4 regions of the Streptomyces sp. NPDC048441 genome follow, and region 1 is predicted to be linked to each of the others. Evidence: riboswitches for the same ligand, from Rfam matches in the RefSeq annotation. Region 1 holds a riboswitch; each other region holds the start of a gene.
The links. A riboswitch is a leader RNA that binds a small molecule or an ion and turns the genes downstream of it on or off. The one in region 1 is predicted to bind cyclic di-AMP.
Positions count from the first base shown of each region.

Region 2: another riboswitch for cyclic di-AMP. It lies ahead of ACGFSB_RS33050 (C40 family peptidase); the one in region 1 lies ahead of ACGFSB_RS29070 (transglycosylase SLT domain-containing protein).
Region 3: another riboswitch for cyclic di-AMP. It lies ahead of ACGFSB_RS08000 (M23 family metallopeptidase); the one in region 1 lies ahead of ACGFSB_RS29070 (transglycosylase SLT domain-containing protein).
Region 4: another riboswitch for cyclic di-AMP. It lies ahead of ACGFSB_RS27620 (M23 family metallopeptidase); the one in region 1 lies ahead of ACGFSB_RS29070 (transglycosylase SLT domain-containing protein).

Region 1 covers NZ_JBICXM010000013.1:180,183-185,352, forward strand. The annotation lists gene ACGFSB_RS29060 (cupin domain-containing protein) at 1-593, opposite strand, end outside; gene ACGFSB_RS29065 (BatC protein) at 590-835, opposite strand; gene ACGFSB_RS29070 (transglycosylase SLT domain-containing protein) at 1,314-2,081, opposite strand; cyclic di-AMP (ydaO/yuaA leader) riboswitch at 2,086-2,280, opposite strand; gene ACGFSB_RS29075 (hypothetical protein) at 2,778-3,875, opposite strand; gene ACGFSB_RS29080 (SAM-dependent methyltransferase) at 4,076-4,888, opposite strand.
Region 2 covers NZ_JBICXM010000017.1:167,282-172,451, forward strand. The annotation lists gene ACGFSB_RS33030 (gas vesicle structural protein GvpA) at 1-301, opposite strand, end outside; gene ACGFSB_RS33035 (amidase) at 498-1,943, opposite strand; gene ACGFSB_RS33040 (ATP-dependent Clp protease proteolytic subunit) at 2,117-2,752, shown strand; gene ACGFSB_RS33045 (hypothetical protein) at 2,760-3,068, shown strand; cyclic di-AMP (ydaO/yuaA leader) riboswitch at 3,423-3,596, shown strand; gene ACGFSB_RS33050 (C40 family peptidase) at 3,600-4,073, shown strand; gene ACGFSB_RS33055 (DUF6328 family protein) at 4,170-4,691, shown strand; gene ACGFSB_RS33060 (LysE family translocator) at 4,669-5,170, opposite strand, start outside.
Region 3 covers NZ_JBICXM010000003.1:19,880-25,049, reverse strand. The annotation lists gene ACGFSB_RS08015 (alginate lyase family protein) at 1-600, shown strand, start outside; tRNA gene ACGFSB_RS08010 (tRNA-Met) at 655-728, shown strand; gene ACGFSB_RS08005 (PP2C family protein-serine/threonine phosphatase) at 875-2,104, shown strand; cyclic di-AMP (ydaO/yuaA leader) riboswitch at 2,326-2,473, shown strand; gene ACGFSB_RS08000 (M23 family metallopeptidase) at 2,485-3,573, shown strand; gene ACGFSB_RS07995 (aldo/keto reductase) at 3,715-4,659, shown strand; gene ACGFSB_RS07990 (PrsW family intramembrane metalloprotease) at 4,664-5,170, opposite strand, start outside.
Region 4 covers NZ_JBICXM010000012.1:156,848-162,017, reverse strand. The annotation lists gene ACGFSB_RS27630 (M16 family metallopeptidase) at 1-937, shown strand, start outside; gene ACGFSB_RS27625 (M16 family metallopeptidase) at 934-2,319, shown strand; cyclic di-AMP (ydaO/yuaA leader) riboswitch at 2,526-2,688, shown strand; gene ACGFSB_RS27620 (M23 family metallopeptidase) at 2,701-3,504, shown strand; gene ACGFSB_RS27615 (GntR family transcriptional regulator) at 3,738-4,430, shown strand; gene ACGFSB_RS27610 (HPr family phosphocarrier protein) at 4,602-4,883, opposite strand; gene ACGFSB_RS27605 (GNAT family N-acetyltransferase) at 5,009-5,170, shown strand, end outside.

The DNA.
Region 1 (5,170 bases):
GAGCGGCGATCCGTCCAGGGCTGATCGCGCAGCGGGTCGGGATGAACGGGCTCGTGGACGAGCCAGCGCTTGGCGCCGTCGATCTGAAGGACGAAGACATCGTGGACGTCATAGTGGTCGTCGAACCCGCGGTTCTGCGGCGGAGTGACGTAGGCATTGGCCTGCACCGGATGCCCCAGCTCCCCGCTCAGCCGGGCGCTGAAGTCCGCGACCGGCTCCCACGTGCGCTGCAGAGCTTGCAGTACGAGTGTGGCGCCATCGGCGAACCCGCGCCACAGGGCGGTGTCGTCAAGCTGGTCGGCGATGGTGGCGCCGACACCGCCGGGCGAGGTGAAGGATGACTCGGGGAGCGTGGAGCCGTCCTTGGCAACGCGGAGGAAGGGCGTACGCAGTCCCCGGCGCGAGATCAGCTCGTCCACGGCCTCGGCGGAGAACAGGTCACAGAAGTCGCTGGCGCCGCGTGTGAGCAGCGCCTTGCGCGCCCAGACGTCGCGGGCGAACTGCTCTCGGCTCAGGCTGGTCAGCCGTGTCTCCAGAACACCGACGCCTGCTGTGGCGTCGGTGTCCTGAAGCTCGGTCGAGAAGAGACTCAAGAGCCGCTGCCGGAGTTGTCGGCTCCGCCGTCTGCGCCGCCATCTGCTCCGTCGTCTGCGCCGCCGTCGGCTCCTCCGTCCGCGCCGCCGTCGTGGACGCCGGGTGTGCCTGCTGCGCCGCCGTCTGCGGGGCCGTCGGCTCCTCCGTCTGCGCCGCCGTCGTGGACGCCGGGTGTGCCTGCCGCTCCGCCGTCTGCGGGGCCTTCGTGCTGATTCGGGTCCTGCTGGGGGTTGGTCACCATTCCTCCTGAGAATCGAACGGCTGCGATCGGACGCACCCCCCTCCAGGGCCCTCTCTGCTTCCACCAAACTCGCTCACGCGATTCTGGTCGGCAACCGGAAGGGTTCACGGGTGGCCCAGTCGGCCTCAATCTCATCCCCTCCCCGGCGCAATCCGCTGAGATCAGGAAACTCGCAGGCCGTGTCGGCTCGGCGCGCTTCTGTAAGGGAGTTGAGAGGGAGCGTACGCAACGGGCAGAGAAAATAGCGGAATTGCGCATGGAGTTGTCCATGTGCGGGGGCGCTATATGACGGCACGTCACTGCATGAGCGGCTGACGGATTCTCTTGAGGGAGGGTGATCTCAGGCAGTCGGCGAGCAAATTCGCGGAGAGCGGTGCGTGGCCTCAGACAGGCCTGAGCCCCGGACACATGGAATGCCGGGGCTCACAGCGGACGAGACGAGACGGGACGCGGTCTAGGTCTAGGTCCAGATCTAGGTCTAGTACGGGCCGTTCACGTTGTCGATCGAGCCGTACCGGTCGGCTGCGTAGTTGCAGGCGGCGGTGATGTTGGCGACCGGATCGAAGCCGTCGAGCGACGTGCCGGGCACGTGATAGGCGGTGAACGTGGGGTCGATGACCTGCAAGAGCCCCTTGGACGGGGTTCCGGCGGCAGCGTTGGAGTCCCAGTTGTTGGTGGCCAGCGGGTTGCCGGAGGACTCGCGCATGATGTTGCGGTGGATGCCCTCGTAGGAGCCGGGGATGCCCTGCTGGGCCATGATGTCGAGCGACTCGTTGATCCAGCCGTCGAGGTCGTTGGTGTAGGACTTCTTAGCCGGGGCAGCGGCGGGCTCGGCGGCGAGCGTGTTCTCGCGCTCGGAGCGGTCCGCCCGTTCGGCGGACGCCTTGGGGGCGGCCGACTTCTTCGTGGGCTCGGCCGGGGCCTTCTCGCCGAGGGTGAGCTTGAGACCGGGGTGGATCAGCCGCGGGGTAGCGCCGAGGGCGCTGCGGTTGTCCTCGTACAGCTTCTTCCAGCCGCCGCTCAGGGAGTGCTCTCGGGCGATCTTGGAGAGCGAGTCGCCAGCGACGACAACGTAGGTCTTCGAGGCCGCGGCGGGCCCGGCGGTCGTGCCGGCCGGCTGCGCCGCTCCGGCGGCGGTTGCGCCGAGCACCGGGAGAACGAGTACGGCGCCACCAGTCCCTGCCACGGCGATGCCCCGGGTGAGTGAACTGGACTTGGGGCGGCGGTGCTTTCCCTTTGCGGGCATGGCGAATTCCTCTCCGTCGCCTACGAGGTGAGCTGTCGGGTTCGGACGGGAGATGTCCGGTCGCACTGTGAATACGACTTCACCCCGAGCCGTTCCGGAATCCGGATCGGCGGCTTACCTGGGTCCCCCGCTCCTGCCGTGCGTAAGTGAGTGGGTGGGATGGTTTCTGGATGGCGGCAGGATTCGGCGTTCCATCCGGATTGGCGGTGACGTTAGGCGAGAAAGCCCGCATGGAACAAGACCCAAATTCGAATAAGGAATGTGCGATGCCGGTCCCTGGCAACCAGGACCACTCGCATCCTTTGATCGAAAAGCCCAACTTTCTTTGCACAGAACGGAAGTGCGTTCAGTGGATCCCGGGGTCGAGGCCGCCGGTGTGACTCAATTCACTGAATGCAATACGCGCTGGAATGCGACTCGACGGCATATCAGAGCACGCCATTTCGCCAGAGCCCCCCGCAATAGGGACAGCACTTTCTATACGCCATTAATGGTGTGAAGAAGTATCTTTTTCGGGCAAAAGTGAACGCGATACAAGAGCCGCTTTCCATGCCAAAAGGAACATATCCTCACCGGGATCAGGCTGCCGCGACGCCAAGGACTTGATGACCGCCGTGGACGGAACTCAACTGCCCCTCCCTCGATCCTTCCGCGGAGGTCGCCAACGCGGGGAACCGACAAGGGGAATGGCCTCTGTTACGAGACCCTGCCGGTCGGGCGGCCGGCCGCTGAAGCCCCCACCACCCCGGCGCCCCTCGCCGCCTCCTCGCGTGCGAGCAGGTCTCCGTGGAGACGGGCGAACAGTGCGCACACCAGCGGCATGACCACCGGGGACAGCAGGAGAAGGGCCACGGCTGAGGGCAGCACCTTCACCAGCACGCCGGTGATCCACACATTGTCGTTGCTGAGCCACAGCATTCCGAGTCCGGCGAGGTGGACGAGGGGAGCGGCCGCGTACCGGGCCAGCAGGAAGAAGAGCACGGCTGCCGCCGTGACCAGTGTGCCCACGCCGAGGGTGCGCCGTCGTGCGCGGCGGGTCAGCACCCAGGAGCGGTACAACGCCACGAACGGGGAACGGAGTTCCAGCACCGTCTCGGCGGTGGCCAGCGCCAGGCGGGCGTACAGCAGCGGGCCCAGACACCACACGGTGATCGGCAGCACCCACCCCACCAGGGTGTACTGCCAGGTCGCGGTTTCGCCCAGGGGCGTGGGCTCGACACCAGGCACCTCGCCGCTTTCGACGATGCCCCACAGCACCAGGCCCGCCATCCATACGGCGCCCACAGCCAGTCCGGTCAGCGTGTTGACCGCGAGGGCGGCGGGAAAACGCCCGCGTGTGCGCCGCCACAACTCGCGGGTGGCCAGCGGTCCGCCGCCGTGCCTGGCGTGAGAGTCGCCGACGGCGTACGCGGTGTGCAGGACGGAAACGACGAGGAGCCCCAGAACGAGCAACAGCGGCACCATCACGAAGAACACCCTTGCCAGCTCTGGCATGGCATCCTCCGCGTAGGCCACGTAGGAGTCCTCGTTGGCGATGTTGGCGTCCGCGTAGTCCCGGACGCCCTCGAAGGTGTCCCATGCCGCCGCGAATCCGCCGGCCAGGATCGCGCAGCCGAGCACTGCGGTCACGACGGACACGCGGAGGGTGAAGCCGTACAGCGCGCGGCGGTAGCGCCTGACGGCGCCGAGCGTCCCGCTGATGCCGCCGCCCGGCTGCTCGGTGGGGTTGTCGCCCACGCCGTCGCCCTCGCCATCGGCCGCGCGGTCGGTCGACTGGTCTCCGTCGTGTGCCATGACCTGATCTGACCTCCGTGCGGCGCTGTGGTGACGGTAGCCAAGACGCCGTGCGGGGCACGTGGGGTTCCCGGGGGCCGGGACCATTCCCGCAGGTCCAGGCCGCAGTAGGTGCGGTAGCCGAGATCGACGGGGACATCTCGGCGGACTCCACCTTCGTGCGTACGACCTCTTCGCCATGTAGGCGAGCCAGCCTTCGGTCAGGGTTTCATAGCAACGGCGCCGAACTGCGGGAGCGTGGGCCCGGAGTCGGTCTCAGCGCGCCAGTGCGCGCATGACACGAGGCCGGGGGTGAGGAGATCCAGGCCGTCGAAGAACGCGCTGATCTCTGCGCGGCTGCGGGCGGTGATCGGCGGGGTGGCGTTTTCGTTCCAGAACCGCATGGCCTCGACGTTGCCTTCGCCGCCGAGATCGGTGTCGGTGGTGGGGTGGGTCAAGGCGAGGTAGCTGCCGGAGGGGACCGAGGCCATGATCCGGCGCACGATCTCCTGGGCCTCGCCGGTGTCGAGGACGAAGTTGAGGATGCCCAGCATCATGACCGCGACGGGCCGGTCCAGGTCGAGGGTTGCCGCTGCACCTTCCATGACGCTGTCCGGGTGCTGGATGTCGGCGTCGATGTAATCGGTAGCTCCCTGGGGGGTACCGGTCAGCAGGCTGCGGGCATGGACGAGCACGATGGGGTCGTTGTCGACATAGACGATCCGGGCTTCGGGTGCGATCCGTTGGGCGATCTCGTGGGTGTTGGCCAGGGTCGGCAGTCCGGTGCCGATGTCCAGGAACTGCCGCACGCCGCAGTCGGCGGTCAGGAATCGCACCGTGCGGGCAAGGAACTGGCGGTCCGCACGGGCCACGTCTCGGATGACTGGGAACATCGTGGCGACCTGGTCACCGACCTGCTGGTCGATCTCGTAGTTGTCTTTGCCGCCGATCCAGTAGTTCCACACTCGTGCGTTGTGCGCGACCCCGGTGTTCAGCCTGCCCGACACGTCGGACAGGTCTTGGCTCTCACTCACGTCATTCCCTCTTCTTGCTCACTCACGAGGTGTTCTGGGCTAGTTGCCGCCGTGGCGGCAACGGACGGTGTTGCCATTGTGATGCTCGTGGATCACGGCGTCCGGGGATTCGGTTTTCCCGCGCTCGAATCCGGCCGCGCAGGGCAACGAGGCGTTCCAGCAACACATTGCGGAAGGTCATACCGACTTGTACGAGGCAGACATCCACTAGGTGCGCGCCCAACGCGACACCCTGCGGGCCGCCTTCGAGGTGAGATAGCCGTGCCGCATGCACTGCTGCCG
Region 2 (5,170 bases), on a different contig from region 1:
TGAACGCGTCGGAAATCGTCTCGGCGGCACCGGAAAGCTCGCCCATGAGGTCGGGGAGGCCGGGGTCCCTGTGCGGGCCCGCCTCCAGGTCAAGGCGGTAGCACGCCTCGGCGAAGCGCAGATAAGTGTCGACGCTCGCGACAACCACCCGTACATCAATCTTGAGGATCTCGATGCCGACGAGCGAGACGCGCGCGAAGGCGTCGATGACGAGGCCGCGGTCGAGGACGAGCTCCAGGACGTCGTACAGGCCCCTGGTGCCGCCCGATCCGCCGGCTTGCTGTGCAGGGACAACGGTCATGCCGACCGGCCCTCCTTACTCTGGTAAATCTGTGGGAGATCTACGGAGACCCGCACGGAACGGCGCTCTTGCTCTTACAGCCGCTGGACTCGCGCTCTTACAGCCGCTGGACTCGCCTTCTTCTCCGGATCCGACGATGTGTTCCATACGGCCACCTCGAACACCCGAGTGGCCCGTAAGCCATTGGTCAAACATCTCAGACCTCAGGCCTGCGCTCGCCGTGCCGGGTCGCTTGCTCAAAGGCGTACCCGATGCGCAGCACCTGTAGGTCGGCCCGGTGCGGACCGACGATCTGCAGCCCGACCGGCAGGCCCCCCGGAGTGAACCCGGCGGGCACCGAAAGGGCCGGGCTGCCGGTCGCGGACACCAGGTACGCCGAGCGCATCCAGTCCAGATAGTCATCCATCGGCACCCCGGCGACCTGCTCCGGATACTCCAACTCGACGGGGAACGGCACCACTTGACTGGTCGGCAGGACCAGGGCGTCGTACCTCTCGAAGAACTCCCGCACCCGGTGGAACAGTTGGCCGTGCAGCTCGGTGGCCCGCGCCAGGTCGATGCCGGTGAGCGTGCTTCCCTGCCGTACGTTCCTGACCAGGCTGGGTTTCATCCGGTCGGCTTCCGTCTCCAGGAGCGCGCCGAGCCCCAGGTGGAACTGCCAGGCGCGGAAGGTCCGGAACACTTCGTCGGCGCCGGACAGATCGGGGCAAGCCTCCTCGACCATGCACCCCAGGTCGGCGAACACCCGTACGGCGGGGGCGAGTACGTCGGTGACTTCGCGGTCCACCGGCACCGCCCCTCCCAGATCCGGCGACCACGCGATCCGCAGCCCCCTCGGATCACTCTCCAGTGACCCGCCGAACGCGCTGCCCGGAGTCTCCAGGGCGATCGGTGAACGCGGGTCGGGCCCGGCGATGACGGAGAGCAGCAGCGCCGCGTCGCCGACCGTGCGCGCCATCGGCCCCTGTACGGCCATCGTCGACCACGGGTCGGTGTCCGGCCAGGAAGGCACCCGGCCCGGCGAGGGGCGCAGGCCCACCACGTTGCAGAACGACGCGGGGTTGCGCAGCGATCCGCCCATGTCGCTGCCGTCGGCGAGGGGGTGCATGTTGCAGGCGAGCGCGGCCGCCGCTCCCCCGCCGCTGCCGCCGGCGGAGCACCGGAGGCCGTACGGGTTGCGGGTCGCCCCGAAGACCGGATTGACGGTGTGCGAACCGGCCGCGAACTCGGGCACGTTGGTCTTCCCGATGGTGATCGCCCCGGCGGCGCGGATGCGCTCGACGATCAGCTCGTCGCGGTCCGGGACGTTGTCGGCGAGGAGCGGCGTCCCGTAAGTGGTCCGGATACCGCGGGTGTCGTGGGTGTCCTTGTGGGCGATGGGCAGCCCGTGCAGCGGGCCCAGCGGTTCGCCGTGCGCGGCCCGTTCGTCGGCGGCGTGCGCCTCGTCGAGCGCGCGCTCGGCCACCAGGGTCACCACGGCGTTCACCGCGCCGTTGACCTGCTCGATCCGGTCCAGGTGCGCCTGGACGACCTCACGCGCGGACAGTTCGCGGGTGCGGAGCCCGGCGGCGAGCTCACGGGCGGTGAGGTGGACGAGCTCGGAGGCTCGCGCCTCCTGCGCTTGGTTCGCTTCAGGGCTCATACGCCGAGTCCTTCGCATTCAGCGAACGGCTGAAACACCGCCCGCCTGTTGACTCCCGCGGATCACCGGCCCATGCTCGCCACCATGCTGTTACGTACGTCCTGTACATTTTTTACAGGAACCCTTTTCATGGAACTGGGGAGCAGCCGCCCCCGGAAGAGGAGAGACGCGCCATGAACCGACCGTCTGCCCGCTATGTCCTGCCCCAGTTCACCGAGCACACCAGCACGGGGCAGCGGACCCTCGATCCGTACTCGAAGCTGCTCGAGGAGCGCATCGTCTTTCTGGGTACGCCGATCGACGCCACCTCGGCCAACGACGTGATGGCGCAGTTCATGCACCTCGAATATCTGGCGCCCGACCGCGACATCGCGCTCTACATCAACTCCCCCGGCGGCTCGTTCAGCGCGATGACCGCGATCTACGACACGATCCAGTTCGTCACCTGTGACGTGGAGACGACCTGCCTGGGCCAGGCCGCGTCGGCCGCCGCGGTCCTGCTGGCCGCGGGCACCCCCGGCAAGCGGTTCGCGCTGCCCGGCGCCCGGGTCCTGATCCATCAGCCGTCGTTCGCCGAGCCCATCCACGGCCAGACGTCCGACCTGACGATCCAGGCCGACGAACTCCTGCGCACCCGCGCCCAGCTGGAGCGGCTGCTCGTCCAGCACACAGGGCAGAGCCCGGAGCGCGTCACGGCCGACATCGAGCGCGACAAGATCCTGAGCGCCCCCGAGGCCGTCGAGTACGGCCTGGTGGACCGGATCATCTCGACCCGCAAGTCCTCACTCCGCTCCCCGGACGCGAGGTGAACCGCCGATGCTGCCGCCCGAACTCCCTCCGCTGCCCGCACTCACCCGCGCCGAGGGCGAGTTGATCGACCGGTACCTCGAAGTGGTCGATCTGGTGGGCCGGATCAACCCGGCCCGCGCATCGGACACGTACGGCGGACTGCGCGCCGCCCAGGCCCTGGTCGGCAAGGCCACCGCGCTGCGCGACGCGCTGACGCTCATGCACCAGCGGGGCGAGAGCGCCGTGCACGCGCCGACGTTGGCGCGCGCCCTGCGGGTGCTCGACGGCGAGCGGCGGTCCTCGCGGGTCACCATGCCTCCCCCGTCGGCGTCCTGAGCACGCGTCATATTCGCGCCGCGGACCTGGAGCGTCCGGGGCCGGTCTTAAACGGACCAGTCGGGCTACCTCGTTCGGCGTAGCCAATCGTCGTATTCTCGGCCGGTCCCAGTTGCACCACGTGTGTACGCGGCGGGCGGAATCTGACGTTCCGGTGCTGGTAGAACGATCGTCGAGCCCCTCGGCCCGATCCCGAATCCTGCCTTGTCCACCCGAACGGTTCAGCCGTGAGGAGCCTCACAAAAGGCCGTTTCGGCTCGGAATTCGGGCCTTTCACAGGTCAAGATCCCTTCCGACGACAAGACCCCGCCACACGGCGGGGCGGTCCGGGCGGACGCCGAGTCCTGCCGCCGCCCGGATATCCGGTCGACATCGGTGCACCGGCAGGAGTGGAGGACCCAGGCATGACGGGTCGGTTCCGGAAAGTCCGGACGACGGCCCTTGGGGTGAAGCCGCACACCGCGGCCGGGCAACTTCGCCAGCCCGAATCCGACAGGTCATCCTTCACAGGCGGCTGACGAAGGGTTGCGCATGACCGCGCTGAATCATGTTCCGTCGCTGCTCACCAGGGCCGGCTCCGCATCGGTCCTCACGCTCGCCGTCGTAGGCGGCACCCTCGTGGCCCCAGGGCTCACGTCGGAAGCACAGGCCGCGACACACGGGACGAAGGCGCTCCAGATCGCCGCATCCAAGAAGGGCTCTCCGTACCGCTATGGAGCGGCGGGGCCACACCGGTTCGACTGCTCGGGCCTGACCCTCTACTCGTTCAAGCGCACGGGCAAGAAGCTGCCGCGCACCGCCGCGCAGCAGTACAACAAGACCCGCCATGTATCGGCGTCGAACCGCAGCCGCGGCGACCTCGTCTTCTTCCGCTCCGGCCGGAGCATCTACCACGTCGGCATCTACGCCGGTAAGGGCCGCATCTGGCACGCGCCCAAGAGCGGGACCGTGGTGCGCCTGGAGAAGATCTGGACGAAGAGCGTCTCGTACGGCAGGGTGCGCTGACCTGCCGCCGGGCGGCGGCGGCCGGCCCCACGGCCGACGCCGTCGCCCGGCGCGCCCGCCGCGCTTGGAGTGCGCCGACCCGGATACTCGTGCGGCATGGCCGACGACAGCGGCACCCACGCCGCTCACGACACCCGCAACGAGACGCCCTTCGAACGCGCCGACCGCAACTTCTCGGAGATCCTCCAGGAGTTGAGGGTCACGCAGACCGGCGTGCAGATCCTCTTCGCGTTCCTGCTGACACTCGCCTTCACCCCGCGCTTCCCGTCTCTGGACACCGTGCAGCGCGCCACCTACGTCACCACGCTGCTGCTCGCCGTCCTGGCGGCGGCTCTGTTCACGGCACCGGCCGCGGTGCACAGGGCGCTGTTCCAGAGGCGCGCCAAGCCGCTGATCGTGCGGGTCTCTTCGCACCTCGCCCGGATCGGCATGGGCGTCCTGATGTTCGCCCTCGCCGGATCCGTGCTCCTGGTCGTGGACGTGGCGGTGGGCCGCACCGGCGGGATCATCGCAAGCGCGGGCACACTGCTGGTGTGCGCGGGCCTGTGGGGCGTACTCCCCCGTCTGCTGCGCCGCTCGGCCTCGCGGCAGCACGTCACGCGAGAGCCGCCTCGCTGAGGAGCACCAGGCCGAGCACGCCGAGTGCCGCGCCCGTGCCGCCCTCGACGGCACGGGCCGTACGCGGTCTGCGCAGCCAGTTGCCGAGGCGGTCCACCAGGATCGCGACGGCCGGGAACCACACGAGGGCCAGGGCGACGATGATGGACGCGAGAAGCAGCGTCCTGGGCATCGCGGGGCTCCCCGCGGGCACGAACTGGGGCAGCACGCTCAGGAAGGTGATCGGCGCCTTGGGGTTGAGGGCATTGGTCAGGAAGCCCTGCCGCAGGCTGCCGGCGCCCGCCGCCTTCGGCTCCGCGTCGGTGTCCGGGGCACCGAAACTCTCCAGCGGCCGGGCCGCCGACCGCAGCGCGCGGCAGCCGAGGTACAGCACATAGGCGCCGCCCATGATCTGCAGCGCCCGGAAGAGGGCGGGCACCGCCGTGAGGACCGCCGCCACCCCGGCCACCGCGAGCGCCGTGTGCACCAGGAGCCCGCCC
Region 3 (5,170 bases), on a different contig from region 1:
GCCGACTTCAACGGCAACTGGGACCTGGTGATGGCCGACGCGACCATGGGCATGGCGGTCTTCCTCGACGACCACGAGGACTTCGAGAAGGCGGTGACGCACTTCAGGACCCGGGTGCCCGCCTACTTCTACCTGAAGTCGGACGGGCCGCTGCCGGTCTCGCCGAAGGGCAGCGGCATCAACACCGCGGCGGAGCTCCAGAAGTACTGGTTCGGGCAGAAGACCTTCGCCGACGGCCTCTCCCAGGAGTCCTGCCGTAACTTCAAGCACGCCAGCTACTCCCTCGCCGCCACCGCGCACATCGCCGAGACCGCCTGGCACCAGGGCGTCGATCTGTACGGCGAGGTCAAGGACCGGCTGCGGGCCGCTTTCGAGTTCCACTCCAAGTACCAGCTGGGCGCGCGGGCGCCGGGCTGGCTGTGCGGCGGCAAGGTGCAGCGCGACATGGGGCCCGACACCGAGGTCGGCCTCAACCACCTGCGGGACCGGCTGAAGCTGGATCTGCCGGAGACGGCGAAATACACGGAGGAGCGGCGGCCCGAGGGGACGGACGATCTGTTCGTGGCCTGGGAGACGCTGACGCACGCCGAGAACACCTGAGCCTTGAGCTGGTTCGCTTCACTCCCTCTGATGGCGTAGAGTTGCATTCAACGGCGCGGGGTGGAGCAGCTCGGTAGCTCGCTGGGCTCATAACCCAGAGGTCGCAGGTTCAAATCCTGTCCCCGCTACTAAAGGCCGAAGGCCCGGATCCAGTAATGGATCCGGGCCTTCGGTGTTTTCCGCGTGAGCGCCGCTTCGGGGCGCGGTTCAACCCGATCGGCCCACACCGGTCGCCCCGCGCCCCCGCGCCGGGAACCCTGGACGAGGCGTGGTCATGGATCTGGTCCTGGCCGCGGAACGCGGCAGGAGAAGACCGGTGGGGCAGCGAGGAGGAAGCGGCAGGGGCCTGCGCAAGGTGCCCCGCACGGATTCCGACGTCAGGCATGAGCGGGCGTTCGTGCGGACCCTTCCTCTGCTGCTCCTCGTCGTCGGGATCGTCTACGACCTCGTGACCCCGGCCGCGTTCACCGCCGCGCCCTTCTTCACCGCCGCCCCGCTGGTCGCCGCCCCCTTCTACTCGCTGATCAGCACCGCCCTCACCGGCGTCGGCTCCTGCGCCGCTGTGCTCGGCCTGCACTTCAGGACCAGCACCACGACCGATGTCGAAGCCGTCACCGAACTGATCACGGTGGCGACCGTGGCCGTGCTCGCCGTCCTCATCAACCGCGTCGTATCCCGCAGCGACGAACAGCTCGCCTCCGCACGCTCCATCGCCGAGGCCGCCCAACGCGCCGTACTGCCGCAGCCGGACCCCCGGATCGGCGGGCTCGACGTCGCGGCGCGCTACGAGGCCGCGGAGGCCGACGCGTTCATCGGGGGTGATCTGTACGCCGTGCAGGACACCTCGCACGGCGTACGCGTCATCGTCGGCGACGTACGCGGCAAGGGCATGAGCGCGGTGGCGGCCGTCGCCGTCGTCATCGGGGCGTTCCGGGAGGCCGCGGAGCAGGAGGCCACCCTGGAGGCGGTGGCGCAGCGCCTGGAGCGGGCGCTCGCGCGTGAGGGCACGCGCAGGGACGGTCTCGACGCCTTCGAAGGGTTCACCACCGCCGTCCTCGCGGAGATCCCGCACAGTGGCGGTCTCGTACGCCTCATCAATCGCGGGCACCCGGGGCCGCTGCTCCTGCGCGGCGACGGGCGGCTGTGCGTCCTGTCCGCCACCGAGCCCGCGCTGCCGCTCGGGATGGGCGAACTCGGCACCTGGCCGGACCGTGCGGACGAGACGGAGTTCCCGCCGGGGGCGATGCTGCTGCTCTTCACCGACGGGCTCTCCGAGGCGCGTGATCACCGGGGCGAGTTCTACGACCCGGCCGCCCGGCTCGGCGGCCGCATCTTCCCGGGACCCAACGGCCCGGACACCCTCCTCGCCACGCTCACCGAGGAAGTGTGGCTGCACACCGGGGGCGGGACGACGGACGACATGGCGCTGCTCGCGGTGCGGCGGCCGTCGGCGACGGGCACCTCACCGCGTCGCGTTCCGCCTGATGTCACTGGACGTGACTGAAGGACACCCCTCCGTCCGGCAACTGACGCACTGTCCAGGAAATGTGAAGCTCCGGTGTGTGAAGATCTGGGGTCAACTCGCCCCGTTCCAGCCCCCCGTGTCCCGTTAAGTGCAGGCCAAAGGCGTTAACGATCAGCCGGAACAGCTTGGATTCCGGCCCTGCTGTCTATTAACGTTCGATAACGCAGCGCGGTCGTCCCAGCCGTCACTCGAGTCGGCTCCGCGCGCACGCGCCTAATCCCGCAAGGGAGCCGGGGAACCACCTACATGGGGTGAATCGGGCAGCTGTGCATCCGTGCCGGCTGTTCGTAGGAGACCTTCCTGCTCCGAACCCGTCAGCTAACCCGGTAGGCGAGAAGGAAGGAAAGGAGTGCGCCCCAGTGGCGTCCAACCGCCCTGCCCCCCAAGGCGTGTACGTACCGAATGACGACGATTTCGGTGGGTACGACGAAACATCTTCCTGGGAGGAATGGAATCCCACCGAGGACTCCATCCGTCCCGTCCGCGGCAGGCACCGCGTCCACAAGCGGGGCGGTGGCGGGCTCGCCCGCAGCTCCACTGTTCTCGGCGTAGGCGTCATCGCCGCAGTCGGCGCGGGCGGCATCGCCACCGCGCAGGGCGGCAAGCCCCCGGTCTCCATCGAGATGCCGGACCTCTCGGCCGTCACGGACTCGCTCCCGGAGGCCAAGTCGCTGCCGGGCGTGGGGTCTTTGATATCCGACGACTCCGACGACTCCGGTTCCGCCGACAACGGCGTGCAGACCGCCGCCGCGCCCCTCTCCGCCGCCGGCGTCAGCACATCGGACGCCGAGCAGGGCACCACAGACGCGGGCGAGGCACTGCGGGCCCGCATCATGGAGCAGGCCGAGAACCAGCAGGACCAGGCGGACGACGCGGTCCAGCAGGCGAGCGAAGAAGCCGCCGTCAAGGAGGCTGCCGCACAGGCCGCCGCCAAGCAGACCGCGGCCGAGAAGAAGATCGCCGCGGAGAAGGCCGCCGCGAAGAAGAAGGCCGAGGCGGAGGCCAAGAGGAAGGCAGAGGCGGAGCGCCTCGCCAAGCTCGCGAAGAGCTACATCCTGCCCGTGGCCTCGTACACCGTCACCGGCACCTTCGGTCAGCCCGGCTCGATGTGGTCCTCCGGCTACCACACAGGCCTGGACTTCGCGGCCCCCACGGGTACGCCCATCAAGGCGATCCACTCCGGCACCATCAAGGAGGCCGGCTGGGCGGGGGCGTACGGCTACCGCACGGTCATGGAACTCGACGACGGCACCGAGCTGTGGTTCTGCCACCAGTCCTCGATGAGCGTCAGCGTCGGCCAGAAGGTCTCCACCGGCGACGTCATCGGCCGCGTAGGCGCGACCGGCAACGTGACCGGGGCGCACCTCCACCTGGAGGTCCACCCGGGCGGCGCCTCCACCGGGGTCGACCCGGCGGCGTGGCTGCGCGACAAGGGCAGGACGGTCTGACGTAACCCCGTACCCCGGCGGTCCTGGCGACAACCCCCCGACGTCAGGGCTGCCGGTTCGGCATGTCCGGGGCTCCTGCTCCTATGGATCCCAGGGATGCGTGTACGGAATGCTGCGCTCCGTAAGTACGTTGCCTCCCATATGACTTCTCTTCGCAAGCTTGGCTCGTCCGACCTCGAGGTCTTCCCGCTCGCACTCGGCGGCAACGTCTTCGGCTGGACGGCCGACGAGGCCCAGTCCTTCGCCGTGCTCGACGCCTACACCGCCGCGGGCGGCAACTTCATCGACACCGCCGATGTCTACTCGGCCTGGGTGCCCGGCAACAAGGGTGGCGAGTCCGAGACCGTCATTGGCGACTGGCTCACCGCGCGCGGCAACCGTTCCGACGTCGTGCTCGCCACGAAGGTCGGCGCCCACCCCGAATACAAGGGCCTGTCCGCCGGCACCATCAAGTCCGGTGCCGAGGAGTCGCTGCGCCGCCTGCGCACCGACTACATCGACCTCTTCTACACGCACTACGACGACCCGACCGTCCCCGTCGAGGAGATCATCGGCGCCCTCGACGAACTGGTGACGTCCGGCAAGGTGCGCGCCATCGCCGCGTCCAACGTGACCGCCGAGCGGCTCCAGGAGTTCCTCGACTTCTCCGACCGCGAGGGCCTCGCGCGTTATTCGGCGCTCCAGCCGCACTACAACCTCGTATCGCGTGACACGTACGAGGGTTCGCTGGAGCAGGTCGCATCCCGCTCCGGCCTGGCCGCCGTCCCGTACTACGCGCTCGCATCCGGTTTCCTGACCGGCAAGTACCGCCCGGGTGCGCAGGTCGAGAGCGCGCGGGCCGCAGGCGCGGGCAAGCACCTGGAGACACAGCGGGGCCTGCGGGTCCTCGCCGCCCTGGACGAGGTCGCCAAGAACCGGGACGCCGAGCTCGCGACCGTGGCCCTCGCATGGCTCGCGGCGCAGCCGACGGTGGCGGCGCCGCTCGCATCGGCCCGTACGGTCGAGCAGCTGCCCGCGCTGCTCGCGGTGGGGGAGCTGGAGCTGACGGACGCCGAGGTGTCGGCGCTCACGGCGGCTTCCGCCTAGGGCCCTAGCCCCTGTAGGGGTTGTAGGCGGGGTAGGGCATCGCGGGCTTGGCGTACGGATATCCGTAGGGGTGCTGCTGGTACTGCTGCTGGTACTGCGGCTGCGGATAGGGCTGTTGGTACTGCTGCTGATACAGCCGCGCGTACGGCTGCTGATACCCGTACGGCGGCGGCATCGGCACCAGCACCGGTGCCGTCGCGCGCGCCGCGTAGGCGAGGGCGGGCCGTGCCGCGTCGCGCCGCTCCCACAGCGCGTGCAGCAACTCCCGCTCCCGTACGACGAAGTCGGTGCCCGCCCGGCCGCGGCGCCCCCGGTGGCGCAGGAGCGCGAGTGCCGTCGCGTACGTCTCGTACTCCGCGACCGTGCGCGCCGCCGCCTTTCCCGCTGTGTACGAGGCGTAGTCGCGGGCCAGCGTGCGGGCCCGCATCGTGCCGAGCGCGAACGGCTCGGGCGCGGTGAGCCAGCCGGCGAGGGCGTAAGCGGGCAGCTCGGCCCGCACGATGCGCAGGCT
Region 4 (5,170 bases), on a different contig from region 1:
CGTCGTGAAGAACGAGCGCCGCCAGCGCTACGACAACGTCCCGTACGGCACGGCTTTCGAGAAGCTGACCGCCCTCTCGTACCCCGAGGGCCACCCCTACCACCACACCCCGATCGGCTCGATGGCCGACCTGGACGCGGCGACACTCGAAGACGCGCGGCATTTCTTCCGTACGTACTACGCGCCCAACAACGCGGTCCTCTCGGTCGTCGGCGACATCGACCCTGAGCAGACCCTCGCCTGGGTCGAGAGGTACTTCGGGTCCATCCCCTCGCACGACGGCAAGCAGCCGCCCCGCGACGGCTCGCTGCCCGACACGATCGGCAAGGAGCTGCGCGAGGTCGTCGAGGAAGAGGTCCCGGCCCGCGCCCTGATGGCCGCCTACCGCCTCCCCGAGGACGGCACGCGCGCGTGCGACGCCGCCGACCTGGCGCTCACGGTCCTCGGCAGCGGCGAGTCCTCCCGGCTCTACAACCGCCTGGTGCGCCGCGACCGCACCGCCGTGGCGGCCGGATTCGGCCTGCTGCGCCTCGCCGGAGCCCCCTCGCTCGGCTGGCTCGACGTGAAGACGTCCGGCGATGTCGAGGTCCCCGTCATCGAGGCCGCTGTCGACGAGGAGCTCGCCCGCTTCGCGGAAGAAGGTCCCACCGAGGAGGAGATGGAGCGAGCCCAGGCGCAGCTGGAGCGCGAGTGGCTCGACCGGCTCTCCACGGTCTCGGGCCGCGCGGACGAACTGTGCCGGTACGCCGTCCTGTTCGGCGACCCGCAGCTCGCACTCACCGCCGTCGGGCGTGTGCTCGACGTCACCGCGGAAGAGGTCAAGGCGGCCGCAGCGGCCCGTCTGCGCCCGGACAACCGCGCGGTGCTCGTGTACGAGCCCACCACCGCCGCCGAAGCCACCGAAGAAGACGCGGACGAAGAGGAGGCGGCGAAGTGACCGAGGCCGCGACGATGCAGTTCCACCCACAGCCCCAGGCGGGCACCGCACGGCCGTGGGCCTTCCCCGCGCCCGAGCGCGCCACTCTGGACAACGGCCTCACCGTGCTGCGCTGCCACCGCCCCGGCCAGCAGGTCGTCGCCGTGGAGATCCACCTCGAGGCGCCGCTCGAAGCCGAGCCCGCGGGCCTGGACGGCGTCGCCACGATCATGGCGAGGGCCTTCAACGAAGGCACCGACAAGCACTCGGCCGAAGAGTTCGCCGCCGAACTCGACCGCTGCGGCGCCACGTTGGACGCGCACGCCGACCACCCCGGCGTCCGCGTCTCCCTCGAAGTCCCCGTGTCCCGCCTCCCGAAGGCGCTCGGCCTGGTCGCCGACGCCCTGCGCGCGCCCGCCTTCGCGGACAGCGAGGTCGAACGCCTCGTACGCAACCGCCTGGACGAGATCCCGCACGAGGCCGCCAACCCGGCACGCCGCGCCGCCAAGGAGCTCTCCCGGCAGCTCTTCCCCGCGACGTCGCGCATGTCGCGCCCCCGCCAGGGCACCGAGGAGACGGTCACGGCCATCGACTCGGCGGCGGTGCGCACCTTCTATGAGAAGCACGTCCGTCCCGCCACGGCCACGGCCGTCGTCGTGGGCGACCTGACGGGCACCGACCTGGACGCCGTCCTCGCCGACACCATCGGTGCCTGGACGGGCGGCACGGCCGAGCCGCGTCCGGTGCCTCCGGTGACCGCCGACGACGCCGGGCGCGTCGTCATCGTGGACCGCCCCGGCGCCGTCCAGACGCAGCTGCTCATCGGCCGCGTGGGACCGGACAGGCACGACCGCGTCTGGCCCGCGCAGGTGCTCGGCACGTACTGCCTGGGCGGCACCCTCACCTCGCGCCTGGACCGCGTCCTGCGCGAGGAGAAGGGATACACCTACGGCGTACGGGCGTTCGCCCAGGTCCTGCGCTCCACTCCGGAAGGCACGGGCGCCGCCATGCTCGCCATCAGCGGCTCCGTGGACACCGAGTCCACGGGACCGGCCCTCGGGGACCTGTGGCAGGTCCTGCGCACCCTCGCGGCCGACGGGCTCACGGACGCCGAGCGCGACGTCGCCGTGCAGAACCTGGTGGGCGTGGCTCCGCTCAAGTACGAGATGGCGGCGTCCGTCGCGGCCACCCTCGCCGACCAGGTCGAGCAGCACCTGCCGGACGACTTCCAGGCGCAGCTGTACCGGCAGTTGGCCGAGACAGGCACCGTGGAGGCCACCGCCGCCGTGGTGAACGCCTTCCCCGAGGACCGGCTCGTGACGGTGCTCGTCGGAGACGCCGCGCAGATCGAGGAGCCCGTCAAGGCGCTCGGCATCGGTGAAGTGAGTGTTGTCACGGGCTAGCCGAGACAGACGGCGCAGCTGAGACACACAGGACCCCGGTGGCCGGAAAGGCCACCGGGGTCCTCATATGTCCGAATTAGTACGGAGGTTGTGTGTCTGCCCTGTGGCGTGCGCTACAAAAGTCCTGATCCGTTTGTCGATTGAAAGATGTCCCGCTTAGCGTCGGTCCGGCTGTCCGCCATGCAGTACGCCGCATCCGTGGCACCGGACAGTCATCGCCGAGTCCCCGTACGGCGCGAGCCAGGGGAGCCGGGGACCCACATGTCCCCTGGGGTGAATCGGGCACCTTGCCGCGAGGTGAGGGACCCGTAGGAGACCTTCCTGCTCCGAACCCGTCAGCTAACCCGGTAGGCGAGAAGGAAGGAAAGGATCAGCCGCTTCATGGCGTTCACCCGTGCCACCGGGAAGCACCGTCGCCCGAGCCGCATCACGCGCACGACCGCGAACGTAGCGGGCGTCGCCGCGCTCGCCACCACCGGTGTCATCGGAGGCCTGGCCGCTCCGGCGCTCGCCGCCGACGATGCCGCGGCCCTCGAGCACACCGGCCTCACCCAGGCCATCTCCGTCGGCGACTCGCTCGCCGCGAGCATCGACGCGCAGGCCGCCGCCCAGCAGCAGGCCGCCGACGACGCCGCGGCCGCCAAGAAGGCCGAAGAGGCCGCCAAGAAGAAGGCTGAAGAGGCCAAGCGCAAGGCCGAGGCCGAGGCGAAGGCCAAGGCCAAGAAGGAGCGGGAGGCCAAGGAGCGCGCCGCCCGCGAGGCCGAGCGCAAGCGCCTGAACAGCTACGTCTCCCCGATCGCCGGCTCGTACGTCTCCACGGGCTACCAGACCGGCGGCGCCATGTGGTCCTCCGGCAGCCACACCGGCATCGACTTCCACGCCGCGTCCGGCACGTCGGTCCACGCGGTCGGCTCCGGCACCGTGGTCGAGGCCGGCTGGGGCGGCGCCTACGGCAACAACGTGGTCATCAAGATGAACGACGGCACGTACACCCAGTACGGCCACATGTCGTCCCTCGGTGTCACCGTCGGCCAGGCGGTCACCCCGGGCCAGCAGATAGGCCTCTCGGGCGCCACCGGCAACGCCAGCGGCCCGCACCTCCACTTCGAGGCCCGCACGGGACCGGACTACGGCTCGGACATCGACCCCATCGCGTACCTGCGGTCGCACGGCATCAACGTCTGATACATCTGATACGTCTGATTCCGCCCGCCTGTCACGCCCACCTGTTTCATCGAAAGCCCCGGCTCATCACGAGCCGGGGCTTTCGCTGTTCCTGCGCCGTTCCCGCAGCACCTTTGGCCAAAAAATATCCATGAATTTCCGCCCGCCTTCGGAAATTCAGCCGCTCTGCAATAGAGTCACTGAAACGGCGTCGATCGACCGCGTTTCGCGGGGATTAAGGCGGAGGTCAGGCCATGCGCATTCCCGCGCACTCGGTATGCACGGCCATCCGGGACGACATCGTCTCCGGTGTCTACGAACGGGGTGGCCGGCTCACCGAGGAGCTGCTCGCGCGTCGCTACGGAGTCTCGCGCGTCCCGGTCCGCGAGGCGCTGCGCACCCTGGAGGCCGAGGGCTTCGTCGTCACGCGCAGGCACGCGGGCGCGTGCGTCGCGGAGCCGACCGAGCAGGAGGCCGCCGACCTCCTGGACATCCGTATGCTCCTGGAGCCGCTGGGCGCCGCCCGCGCCGCGCAGCGCCGCACGGAGGCGCACCTGAAGGTCCTGCGCGGCCTCGTCAGGCTCGGCCAGGAGCGCTCCAGGCGCGGCCGGAGCGAGGATCTGCGCTCGCTGGGCGGCTGGTTCCACGAGACGCTCGCCCAGTCGTCGGGCAGCCCCGGCCTGACCGCGCTGCTCATCCAGCTCCGGCACAAGATCGCCTGGATGTACGTCGTCGAGACCCCGGCGGCCCCGGCGGAGTCCTGGGCGGAGCACGCCGCGATAGTCGACGCGGTCGCTCGCGGGGACGCGGAACGGGCCAGGTCGCTCACCGTGGCCCACACGGAACGGGCGGCGACCGCGCACCGGCTGCGCATTCCCCTGCGGGATGACCGTGACCGTGTGAGGGATTCGCAACATGCCGTAAACACGGTGGGCCTCCGGCATTAACAGAGGCGCCGTATACAAAGAAGTGTTATTCGGCGGGGGATTATTTCTGCTGCCCGAATTCAGTTCAATAGGCGGGCGCAGAAGCACGGGCAAAGAAACACGGGCGCAGAAACGCCGAAGGGCCCACCCCTTTTGAGGGTGGGCCCTTCGGCGTACGAGTACCAGCCTTTACTAGACGGTCTCGGGGAGTTCCTCGAGGCCGTCAGCGACCAGCTTCGCCAGACGGTCGAGAGCGGCGTCCGCGCCCTCGGCGTCGGAGGCCAGCAGGATTTCCTCGCCGCCCTGCGCGCCCAGACCGAGCACCGCGAGCATGGAGGCGGCGTTCACGGGGTTGCCGTCAGCCTTGGCGATCGTCACGGGGACGCCGGCGGCCGTGGCCGCGCGGACGAAGATGGAGGCGGGTCGGGCGTGAAGGCCCTCGGCCCAGCCGACGTTGACGCGGCGCTCAGCCATGTGTTGCTGCCCTTCCAGGTGTCTCACACTTGTCTAGACCAGTGTCTCATGCCGTCACGGGTGCTCCGCCGACGTCCCCTAGCCTGCACCGGCCAAGGCGCCCCCGCTACCCGTACCCTGGCCCCATGCAGACCCCGTCGGACCGGCACGCATACCCCTCCCACTGGGAAGCCGATGTCGTCCTGCGTGACGGAGGCACCGCCCGGATCAGGCCCATCACGGCCGAGGACGCGGACCGTCTGGTCAGCTTCTACGAACAGGTGTCGGACGAGTCGAAGTACTACCGC